One region of the Hydrogenophaga pseudoflava genome, then DNA from elsewhere that is predicted to be linked to it. Evidence: riboswitches for the same ligand, from Rfam matches in the RefSeq annotation. Region 1 holds a riboswitch; the other holds the start of a gene.

Region 1 (5,840 bases):
CCGTCCGCCAGCAGGTCTCCGATCACAAAGTGCTCGGGCGCATTGCTCCGCGACACAAAAGGCAGTACGGCGATGGTGGCCCTGAAGTCCTCCGGCCTGGCGGCAGGGGCGGGCGGTTTGAGGGTGACACCTGTTCCTGAGGGCGGGGAGAGCGTCCAGGTCCTGACGGGCTCCGGCCAGTGCTTGAGGTAGCACTCGCCCATGTCCTCCATGTCACCGTCGACACCGTCCACCAGGGTGTCGTGCACATTGGCCGTGATGACAGTTTCCCCGGGGCCTGCGAGCCCCGCCACGCGGGCGGCCAGGTTGACTCCATGGCCGAACACGTCGTGGTCGTCGATGTACAGGTGGGTGGCGTTCAGCCCTGCGCGGAGCCAGAACTTGTTTTCGTCATCGCGCCGGCGATTGGCGTCGTCGAAATAGCGGTGCAGGCGCAGGGTGGCCTTGACAGCCTGGGACGGTTCGTCGAACTCCACCAGGATGCCATCGCCCAGGCTTTTGACCAGGCGACCGCCATGTCTTGGCAGAACCTCTTCGCGGGCGTGCTGGAGAAACCCGTGCCACTGGTGGACCACGGACGCTTCGTTCGATGCCATCAGCCTCACGGATTCCACCAGGTCCATCACCAGCACCACCTTGTTCTGCATCAGCGGCAGAGGCGGCACCTCATGAGACGGAGCCGAATCGCCGTGAGAGCCCATGGTGCTGGGGTGCGGCTGGCTTGTCATACCTCGAAAAGGGGAAGTGCTGTTTCAGTTTCTCACATCTGAAAGAGCCGGGTACGGACCGGCCAGGGTCAAAAAAAAGAGCCGGCAGCGCCGGCTCTCCGTGCAAGGAGCACCTGGGCCCCTTTGCGTCCTGATCACTTCAGGTGTTCGTTGATCATCTTGGTCATTTCGAACATCGAGGCCTGGGCCTTCTTGAAGATCTCCTTCAGCTTGGCGTCAGCGTTGATCATGCGCTTGTTGACAGCGTCCTGCAGCTTGTTCTTTTTGATGTATTCCCAGACCTTCTTGGTCACTTCCGTGCGGGGCAGCGGGCTGTTGCCGACGATGGCGGCCAGTGCGGCGCTGGGGGTCATGGCCTTCATGAAGGCTGCGTTGGGGGTGCGCTTCTTGGCTGGTGCGGCCTTCTTTGCAGGAGCGGCGGCCTTCTTCGCGGGTGCAGCCTTCTTTGCAGGAGCGGCGGCCTTCTTCGCAGGAGCGGCGGCCTTCTTCGCGGGTGCAGCCTTCTTTGCAGGAGCGGCGGCCTTCTTGGCCGGAGCGGCCTTCTTCGCAGGAGCTTTCTTTGCAGTTGCCATGTTGAGGATTCCTTCTAGAAGTGGTTTGACGCCAGAGGAGAACGCGCTCTCTCACTGGTGACTCGCATGCTAATGGAGATGCATGGTCCTTCCAAGGTGGAGGTGCGGTATTTTTGTGCTGCGCAAGAGGGAAAATGGGGTTTTTTGGCCCCGAAAACAACACTGCGCCCGGTATTGCATGCCGCACCCCAACCAGCGACAAAGAGCGTGCTCCAATTTCGGCTCCGAAAAACCTGTTTTCGAGAGTGGCTCACCATGACTTCTTCCATCGATTTTTCGACCTGCGATCTGTGCGACGAACACAAGGGCGACGTCAGCGGCGCCTTCCGTGTGCTGCCGCCGGTGTTCCGTGACTTTGGTGCCCATCGCCGCTTCGCCGGACCGGTCGTGACCGTGCAGTGCCTGGATGACAACAGCCAGGTGAAGGCCCTCGTCGAAGGACCGGGAGATGGGCGTGTGCTGGTGGTCGACGGCGGGGCTTCGCTGCGGCGCGCCTTGCTGGGCGGCAACCTGGGTGCCGCCGCCGCGCGCAACGGGTGGACCGGCGTGGTGGTGGACGGGTGCGTCCGCGACGTGGCCGAACTGGCGGTGTGCGAGACCGGCATTCGCGCGCTGGCCTCGATGCCGCTGCCGACCGAGCGGCGCAACCAGGGGCTGCGCGACGTGGCGGTGAAGATTCAGGGCGTCACCGTGCGTCCGGGTGAATGGCTGTACGCCGACGAGGATGGCACCGTGATTGCCGACCGGCCATTGCACCGTGGCGTCTGACGGGCTTCAGGCCGTCAGACCCTTGTAGAGCATGTACGCCGAGAGCACGTAGAGAATCAGCGCGAAGGCCCGCTTGAGCGACTTCACCGGCAGCGCGTGTGCGGCCTTCACACCGAGCGGCGCCATCAGCACGCTGGTCATGGCGATCACCGTTAGTGCCGGCAGGTACACGTAGCCCAGCGAACCCGCCGGAAGGTCGGCCACACCCTGGCCCGAGATGACGTACCCGGCGGCGTTCGCCAGTGCGATGGGAAAACCGAGCGCTGCGCTGGTGGCAACGGCATTGTGGATGGCAACGTTGCACCAGGTCATGAACGGGACGCTGACGAAGCCGCCCCCGGCACCCACCAGTCCCGACAGAAAACCGATCACCCCCCCGGCACCCAGCTGGCCGGCCGTTCCCGGCAAGGTGCGCGAGGCCTGCGGCTTCTTGTCCAGCAGCATCTGGGTGGCGGAGAAGCCCACAAACAGCGCGAACAGCAAGGCCAGAGCCCCGCCCTTGAGGACCGCAAAGACCCCGAGGCTCGCGACCGCGGCACCGATAACGATGCCCGGTGCGAGACGCCGCACGATGTCCCACCGCACGGCGCCGCGCTTGTGGTGCGCGCGAACGCTGGAGATCGAGGTGAAGATGATGGTGGCCATGGAGGTGGCGATGGCCATCTTCACCGCCAGGCCGGGCGCGACGCCACGGTGGGCGAGGATGGCGCTGATGAACGGCACCATGATCATGCCGCCGCCGATGCCCAGCAGGCCGGCCAGAAACCCGGTGAACACCCCCAGAAGGGCCAGTTCGACGATCAGCAGGGGTTCAAGGCTCATGGGCGGAAATCCGGAGGGCAGAAAAGAGTGCGGCCCCAGGAAACATCCGTGGGGCCGCAGCGAAGGGAATTAGGTGTCTGCAAGTGCCACCGGACCGTCATCCTGAACCGGGGGTTCAGGTGGGCGAGGGCAACGGGGCTTCGGGTTCATCTGACGCGAGACGCTCACACCAGCCACGTTATGTACCAAGCCCGGGCTCATGGAGCATTGGTTCAAGGAAATATAAAGCCCGGCACGCACTGCAGACAGGGCAAATTGTAGAGGCTGGCGGCCCTATGGATGGGCTCGCCCGTCGGAAAAGTTGAGGGCCGGTTCCTGATTCAGATCAACTGGCCGTCACTGCCCAGCGCCTGGTCGAGGCGCCGCACCAGTTCCTCCGCGCGCGCCAGCGCAGCAGCGTCGGGCAACTCGCCCTGGGGAGTGGAGCCCGGCAAGGGTGTCGGCTCTGGAGGGAGAAAGGACGAGGAAGAAAACCCCTCGGCTTCCTTCTGGGACAGTTCGAACGCCAGGTTGAGGGATGCGAGCACGGCGATGCGGTCGCGGGCCTTGACCTTGCCGGCGTCCCGGATGCGGCACATGGCGGTGTCCACACGCTCCACGGCGTCCAGCAGAGATTGCTCGCCCCCCGCCGGACAGGCCAGCAGATAGCTCTGGCCCATGATCTGAACCTCGATCTGCTTGGAGGCCGGCTTGTTCATTCGGAGTCCTTGTGGGAGGGGGGCTCGATTCCAACCGGCAACCGGTCCAGCAGCGCGTCGATGCGGGAACGCGCAGCGTTCAGACGCGACTTGATGGAGTCACGTTCTGCCTTGAGCGAGGCCACCTGCTCCATCAGCAGGGCGTTGGTGCGCTGCAGTTCTTCATGGCGAAGGAGCAGGCGTTCCACGCGCTCGGCGATCAGGTCAATTTGCTTGGGATCGGCCATGGTGACAACTGGTAAGACACTCATTGTAGGGTTGCCGCAAGGAGCACGGGCTTACAATGGATTCCGTTGGTGCTCGCGGTGTGGTTCACATGCCGCAGTTCAACGGGAAGCAGGAGGGGAAGTCCACGCCGACCGACCTAACCTGCGCTGCCCCCGCAACGGTAAGCAGACGGGATGCGGGCTTTCGCCCGGTCCCTGCCTTCACCCCACAGCCACTGGACAACCGGTTTCGACCGGCGCTCCGGGAAGGCGGTGGAGGTCGTTCTGCCAGCCCGGATACCGGCCAACACGGTGGTGACGTGTCCTGAATCAGGTCCGTTGCCGTGACGCCCATGCGCTGTCGGGGAAGACGGCGAGGGCAACCATCGTTTGTTTTCATTCATGTCTTTCCTTTCTGCTCCGGTGCGCCTGGCCGCGCTGCCCCTGGCATGCGCCATCGCTTTCCCTGTTCTCGCACAGTCCTCCCTGCCTACCGTCGTGGTGTCTGCGACCCGGTCCGAGCTGCCCGTCACAGATGTGGTGGCGGATGTGACCCTGGTCGACCGCGGCGCCATTGACCGCCTGGGTGCCGCGTCGGTCTCCGACGTGCTGGAGCGTCTGCCGGGCATGACCGTCAACCGCAACGGCGGTCCCGCGTCCACCACGGGTGTGTATGTGCGAGGCGCCGAGGGCCGCTTCACGGCGGTGTTCGTCGACGGCGTGCGCATCGACTCCCAATCCACGGGCGGGGCCACCTGGAATGCGATCCCGTTGTCCCAGGTAGACCGCATCGAGGTGCTGCGCGGGCCGGCGGCTGCGGTGTATGGCTCGGATGCGATGGCTGGTGTCGTGCAGATCTTCACGCGGCACGGGGAGAAGGGTTTCTTCCCTTCGCTGCGCATCGGCGTGGGGTCGAACAGCACCTACGAACTGAACGCCGCGCTGCGCGGTGGCGATGGTGTGGTCGACTACGCCTTCGGTCTGGGCACCGAACGCAGCGATGGTTTCAACGCCAAGCCCTCCGGCAACCCCGACCGCGACGGGTACCGCAACGAGTCGTTCTCAGGTCGACTGGGATGGAAGCTTTCCGAGGGGCAGAAGCTGGAGGCCACGCTGCTGGACAACCGCCAGAAGGCCGGCTACGACGGTTTCATGCCGGGGCAGGACGACCAGGCCAGGCAGCGGCTGCAGACTGTGGGCATGAACTGGAACAGCCGCTGGAGCGAGGTGTGGAGCACCCGCGTGGGGGTCAGCCGCGGAACCGACCGCTACGAGACTGCCCCCTCGACCTACCTGACGGACACCACGGTGGACAGCTGGCTGCTGCGCAACGAGATGCGCGTGGGGCCGGGCCAGCTCACGGTGGACCTGGAGCGGCGGGAGGACCAGCTGGAGAACGTCAGCACCACGCCGGTCGACACCCAGCGGCATCAGAACGCCCTTGCGCTGGGTTACGGCCTGCGTGCCGGTGAACACACGCTGCAGCTCAACGCCCGCCGCGACGACGACAGCGAATTCGGTGCCCACACCACCGGCTCGCTGGCCTATGGCTACGCGTTGTCCAGAACCTTGCAGCTCACCGGCTCGGTGGGCACGGCCTTCCGCGCCCCCACGCTGTTCCAGCGCTTCAGCATCTACGGCACGCCCGACCTCAAGGCCGAAACCGCGCGCAACATGGAAGCGGGGCTGCGCTGGCAGGAGGCTGCGAGCCGCGCCTCCGTGGTGGTCTACCGCAATCGCGTCAAAGACCTGATCGACTACCTGGCCGGCCCGGGCAGCTGTGTCAACGGCGTGGGCGACTACGCCGGCTGTTACGGCAACACCGGCCGTGCCACCTACACCGGCGTGACGCTGGCCGGCGGCACGACACTGGGCGAGGTGGCCCTGGGCGCTTCGCTGGACCTGATGCGCCCGAAGAACGCCGAAACCGGCAAGCTGCTGGCGCGCCGCGCCGAAACGCAGGCCACGCTGACGGCGGACGTGCCGGTGGGGGGCTGGCGCCTGGGCAGTGAGGTCCAGCACCTGGGCAAGCGCTACGACGACGAA
Region 2 (5,840 bases), 1.6 Mb from region 1:
CCGCCGGTGGTCAGCGCCACCACGCCGTGGTCCAGTGTGGCCGCCACCTGGATGCCCTGCACCACGCTGGCCCGCCAGGCGGCGGTGGAATAGGGTTTGACGATGCCGGTGGTGCCCAGGATGCTGATGCCGCCCAGGATGCCCAGCCGCGCGTTGGTGGTCTTCTTCGCCATCTCCTGGCCGCCGGGCACGCTCACCGTGACTTCCAGCCCGTGCTGCGCGAGCAGCCGCGGCGCGGCCTCGTGCAGGTTGTCGGCGATGTTCTGGCGCGGCACCGGGTTGATCGCCGGTCCGCCCACCGCCAGCCCCAGGCCGGGCAGCGTCACCGTGCCCACGCCGTCGCCGGCCACGAAGCTGATCTCGCCCGCTTGGCCGGGCAGCAGCCGCAGGTCCACCGTGAGGTGGGCGCCGTCGGTGCAGTCCGGGTCGTCGCCCGCGAACTTCACCACCATGGCGTGGGCGCTGTGCGCATCGCAGCGCCCGTCGCGCACGGCAAAGCGCACGCGCTGGCCATTGGGCAGCAGGCTCTCCATGGCGTCCGGCACCTGCCCGGTTTCCAGCCCCTGTGCGGCGGCCCGGGCGGCCGCGGCCGCACAGGCACCGGTAGTGAAACCGGTGCGGGTGCCGCGCGGGGTGGTGCTTTCCATTCAGGCGCCCTCGGCGCGTTGCTGCGCCTCGGCCAGCGCCAGCAGCGCGTGCAGGGCGGCGACCACCAGGGTGGAGCCGCCCTTGCGACCGCGGATGACGATCCAGGGCACGTCGGTGATCTGCGCCATCAGGTCTTTCGACTCCGCGGCCGACACGAAGCCCACCGGCATGCCGACCACCAGGGCCGGGCGCACGCCGTCCTCCACGATCAGCCGCACGAGTTCGATCAGCGCGGTGGGCGCGTTGCCGATGCCGACGACGGCGCCCTGCAGCAGGCCCAGGCGGTGTGCCTTGCGCATGGCCTGCACGGCGCGGGTGGTGTTCTGTGCCTGCGCCTGCGCAATCACGTCGGCGTCGCTGATGAACTGGTGCGTGGCCATGCCGAAGTGCGCCAGGCGCGGCCGCGACAGGCCCGAGCAGATCATCTCCACATCGGCCACCACGGGGGTGCCGCCGCGCAGCATCGCGGCCACGCCCGCACGCACCGCGTCGGGGTGGAAGTCGGTCAGGCCGTTGAACTCGAAGTCGGCGTTGGCGTGGATCATGCGGCGCACGATCGGCCACTGCTCGGCCGAGTAGCCGTGCGGCCCGGCCTCGGCGTCGATGATGGCGAAACTGTCGTGCTCGATGGCCTGGCCGGCGGCGGTGAGCTGCTCGGTGACGGTGTTGACCGTGCTCATGCTGGCTGCGCCTGTGCGGTGTGCGGATGCACATGCACAGGGGCGTGCGTGTGCTCGTGCGAGTGCCCATGGCCCAGGTCGTGCGCGATCTCGCGGTAGCTGCAGCCGTCGCAAGGCATCCGGCTGTCGGGCACGCCGGCCAGCAGGTCGTGCACGCGCTGCTCCACCAGTTCGAAGATTTCCTTCTCGAAGCCGAAGTGCGTGCCGCAGGCGAAACGGATCTGCGCGTACTGCGCGCGCAGGTGGTCCACCTGGCGGTGGATGCGCTGCATCAGCGTGCCGGTGTAGAGGTAGTAGGGCAGCACCACGATCTGACGCAGGCCGATCAGCGCCTGGCGCTGCACCACGCGCTCCAGCCGCGGCCAGGTGATGCCGGTGAAGGCCAGGTCCACCAGCTCGTGGTCGCTGTCCTCCTGCAGCCAGCGCGCCATCTTGGCCATGTCGCCGTTGGCACCGCGGTCCGACGAGCCCCGGCCCAGCAGCACCACACCGGTGGTGGTGGGGTCGGGCATGTCCAGCATGGCCATAGCCTGGCGCAGGCGGCGCTTGAGGATGGCGAGGATGGGGTCGCAGGCGCTCAGGTGCGGGCCGTAGAGGAACTCGACGCCGGGTGCGTGCTCGCGGGCGTGCTCGATGGCTTCGGGAATTTCCATCTTGGCATGGCCGGCGGCGTTCAGGATCAGCGGCAGCACCAGCACGCGGCGCGACGACTGCGCCGCGGCCAGCAGGCCGTCGTGCAGCGAGGGCGCGGCGAATTCGATGAAGCAGACCTCGATGCGCCAGGCCGGTTGGCGGGCGCGCCACTGGTCGACGAAGTCGCGGATTTCCTGGTTGCCGGAGTCCTCGCGCGAGCCGTGGCCCACCAGCAGGATCGTGGTGTCGTTCATGTCGTGGCTTTCCTGAAGCGGTGTGTGAAGCCCGGGTCGTAGAGCCGGGACCTGGTCAGCTCGGGCCAGTGGCGCGCGCCCAGCGTGGGGCTGGCGATCACCATGGCCTGGCTGACGATGCCGGCGTCGCGGCACTGTTGTTTGATGGTGGCCAGCGTGCCGCGCACGATGCGCTCCTCGCCGGGCCAGCTGGCCTTGTGCACCACCAGCACCGGCGCGTCGTCGGGCCAGCCGGCCTGGCGCAGACCGGCCTCCACCTTGTGCAGCAGCGTGATGGACAGGAAGATGCACAAGGTCGTGCGGTGCGCCGCGAGCGCCGCCAGGTCCTCGCCGTCGGGCATGGGCGTGCGGCCCTCCACCCGCGTGAAGATGGTGGTCTGCGTGACCTCGGGCAGGGTGAAGCTCTCGACCGCCGCCGCCGCCGAGGCCATGGCCGAGGACACGCCCGGCACCACCGCCACCGGCGCACCGGCCGCATCCAGCGGCTGCACCAGTTCGATCAGCGTACCGTAGAGGGCCGGGTCGCCGGTCTGCAGGCGCACCACGGTGTCGCAGCGCGCCGCGTTTGCGATCAGCCAGGCCGACATCTGCTCCAGCGTCATGTCCTTGCTGTCAGCGATGACGCAGCCCGGCGGTGCCCAGCGGGTGGCCGCCTCGTTCACCAGCGACCCGGCGAACAGGATGGCCCCTGCGCGCGCGATCAGGTCGCGCCCCTTGACAGTGACCAGGTCCGGATCGCCCGGACCCGCCCCCACAAACCAGACCGTTCCGAGGCCCATGGTGTGCCCCCGGTCAGGCGGCCTGGTGCAGACGGCGCTCCACCACCGCGCTGCCCTGCAGGCCGCGCAGCGTCTTGGCCAGTGCGAGCACGGCCAGGTCGATCAGCGGCTCGGCCAGCACCACGCTCATGTAGGCGGCGCCGAAGCTGCCGATGCTCACCAGGTTCTCGGCGCCCAGGCCACGCCCGTACAGCGCCCAGAAGCCCACCCACAGCACGATGCCGCCCTGGTAAGCCAGGGACAGCTTCAGGGCCTGGCCGTAGCGCAGATCCACATAGGCCATCTGGTCGGGAATGACGCGCCGAGCCAGCGCTGCGGTGGCGAACAGCGGCACCAGCAGCGTGGTCAGGTTCATGCCGTACTGCGGCAGGTCAAAAGGTGCAAAGAACAGGCCCTGGATCAGCAGGCCGCCCGCCAGCCCGATGGCCGCGGGCGCCGCGCCGAACAGCAGCATCAGCGTGGTGCCCAGGATCAGGTGCACCTCGGACACGCCCACCGGGTGGTGCGGCAGCACCTCGAAAAAGCAGAACACCAGCGCCGTCGCCAGCAGGGCCCGCAGCAGCAGGGCTGCCGCGCCATCTGTTTTGAGCATGTCGGCAGACAGCTTGAGCGTGTAGCCGCCACAGGCGGCCGCTGTGGCGTAGCTCAGTGCGAGCTTGGCCCCGTCCACCAGACCTGGTTCGATGTGCATGAAGTGACTCCTTGGGTTGGGTGCGTTGGACACAACGCGGTTGAAAAGGCGGCAAAGACCCAAGGGGAAAGCGAGCACAGGTTCCAGCGGCGAACGGACAGCCCCCTGCGAGCGCAGGCGCAGGCGCAGGCGCTGGCACAGACTCGCAAAGCAATGCGAAGGGACGACATGAGGACACCGACAAAGACCCCTCACCGCCTTCCCCGACGGTGTTTGGGTAATGCGGCTGCGCCTGGGGCACAGCCTCCTTGTTGGCCGGTATCCGGGCTGACAGAACGTTTCCCAAAGCCTTCCCGGTGTGACCCAGTGGCGAAATTTTGAGAAATGGGGGCCTTGGCAATGCCTTGGTCCACCCGTCTGCTTACCGTTGCGGGGGCAGCGCAGGTTAGGTTCGTCCGTGTGGGACTCGCCCTCCTGCTTCCCGTTGAACTGCAATGCCTGAACAGCATCACGAGCACCAACAGCTTTTTATTCTATACCCCGAAAAACAGCTCGAGGCCTTTTGAGGGGCGACGTTGCAATCTCAGATCCCGTGCATCGGGACATAGCGCACCTGAAAGCCATTCGTCGTGGCTGACATGGGCACTCTGAATTCCAATGCTGCGATCTTGAAGCAAGGGTGCTGGGTGAGTACTGTTTCGCGGCTGAACGGAACCCTCGGGATCAGTGCCTTCACACAGGTGGGCGCAACTTGTTGGTTGCCGACGCATCGCAAGGTGAATCTCGTCTTTGGACCAGGACCGCTGAAGGTATTTGAATGACCGCCTCGTCTACCAAAGCAGTCCTGGAGCGGATACCCCCGAACCACGGCAATCGCTGCTTTGCCGCCAATGACACGGCGGCCTTGCTCCTCAGCCACCGCCCTGGAAACCTCTGACGCTACCCCGCTGCGACCGCCGCGCCTCCCGCAGCATGAACAGGTAAAGCCCCTCCACCTTCTCCCGCGCCCATGGCGTCTTGCGCAGGAACGTCAGGCTGGACTTGACGCTCGGGTCGATCGCGAAGCAGCGGATGGGGATGCGCCGCGCAAGCTCGTCCCAACCGTAGTGCGCCTCCAGTGCGCGGACCATGGCCTCGAGGGTCACGCCGTGGAGGAGGTTGCGGGGCTGTTCGGCCGGCGGTGGTGCGTCTGTCATGCCGCGATTCTGCCCGGCTGGCCACGCGCTACACTCGCTATTCCATTTTGGGATAACGATCCCCGCCACCATTCCGCTTCATACCGAGGTGCCCATGCGTCTGCTGCTCTCTGCCCTTTCCGTCCTGCTGTGCACCGCGTTCACGCACACCGCCGCCCAAGCCGCCGAAGCCCAGGTGGCCGTCGCTGCCAACTTCGCCGAGCCGATCAAGGCCATCGCCGCGGTGCTGCAGAAGACCACCGGCCACACGCTGAAGATCTCCACCGGCGCGTCGGGCGCGTTCTACACGCAGATCAAGAACGGCGCGCCGTTCGATGTGTTCCTCTCGGCCGACAACGAACGCCCCGAGATGCTGGAGAAGGACGGTCTGGCGCAGCCGGGCACGCGCTTCACCTACGCCAACGGCAAGCTGGTGCTGTGGTCGGTCAGGCCCGGCCGTGTGGACGGCCAGGGCGCGGTGCTCAAGGCGGCCGACCTGGGCAAGGTGGCTTTCGCCAACCCCAAGACCGCGCCCTACGGCGCCGCCGCGCTGCAGGTGCTGGACAAACTGGGCCTGAAGGACGCGCTGGCGCCGAAGCTGGTGCAGGGCGAGAGCATCGGCCAGACCTTCAACTTCGTGAAGACCGGCAACGCCGACGTGGGCTTTGTGGCGATGTCGCAGGTGCTGGAAGGCGGCCAACTCAAAGAAGGGTCGATGTGGGTGATTCCGCAGACCCAATACGACGCCATCCGGCAGGACGCGGTGTTGCTCAAGCGGGGAGCGAACAACGAGGCTGCGAAAGAGCTGTTCAAGCTGCTGCAGAGCCCGAACATCAAGGACCTGATCCGCAGTTACGGCTACGACCTCTGACATGTTCCTCACCCCGGACAACCTCCAGGCGCTGTGGTTGACCTTCAAAGTCGCTGCGCTGACCACGCTGATCCTGTTGCTGCTGGGCACGCCGCTGGCGTGGTGGCTGGCGCGCTCGCGCAGCTGGGTGGCCAGGCCCGTGGGCGCGCTGGTGGCGCTGCCGCTGGTG

What was found. A riboswitch is a leader RNA that binds a small molecule or an ion and turns the genes downstream of it on or off. The one in region 1 is predicted to bind cobalamin.
Region 2: linked by a shared signal. The riboswitch ahead of HPF_RS17765 (energy-coupling factor ABC transporter permease) and the one ahead of HPF_RS10085 (TonB-dependent receptor domain-containing protein) in region 1 are both predicted to bind cobalamin.

The regions. Positions count from the first base shown of each region.
Region 1 is NZ_CP037867.1:2,070,337-2,076,176, forward strand. Features, by position in the region: gene HPF_RS10055 (adenylate/guanylate cyclase domain-containing protein) at 1-701, opposite strand, end outside; gene HPF_RS10060 (SWIB/MDM2 domain-containing protein) at 863-1,300, opposite strand; gene rraA (ribonuclease E activity regulator RraA) at 1,556-2,068, shown strand; gene HPF_RS10070 (sulfite exporter TauE/SafE family protein) at 2,075-2,890, opposite strand; RNA gene ssrS (6S RNA) at 2,961-3,141, opposite strand; gene HPF_RS10075 (cell division protein ZapA) at 3,211-3,588, opposite strand; gene HPF_RS10080 (hypothetical protein) at 3,585-3,815, opposite strand; cobalamin riboswitch at 3,866-4,117, shown strand; gene HPF_RS10085 (TonB-dependent receptor domain-containing protein) at 4,197-5,840, shown strand, end outside.
Region 2 is NZ_CP037867.1:3,691,334-3,697,173, forward strand. Features, by position in the region: gene HPF_RS17745 (cobalt-precorrin-5B (C(1))-methyltransferase) at 1-647, opposite strand, end outside; gene HPF_RS17750 (precorrin-8X methylmutase) at 648-1,328, opposite strand; gene HPF_RS17755 (sirohydrochlorin chelatase) at 1,325-2,215, opposite strand; gene cobM (precorrin-4 C(11)-methyltransferase) at 2,212-2,994, opposite strand; gene HPF_RS17765 (energy-coupling factor ABC transporter permease) at 3,008-3,685, opposite strand; cobalamin riboswitch at 3,922-4,162, opposite strand; gene HPF_RS17770 (VF530 family protein) at 4,537-4,821, opposite strand; gene modA (molybdate ABC transporter substrate-binding protein) at 4,916-5,671, shown strand; gene modB (molybdate ABC transporter permease subunit) at 5,673-5,840, shown strand, end outside.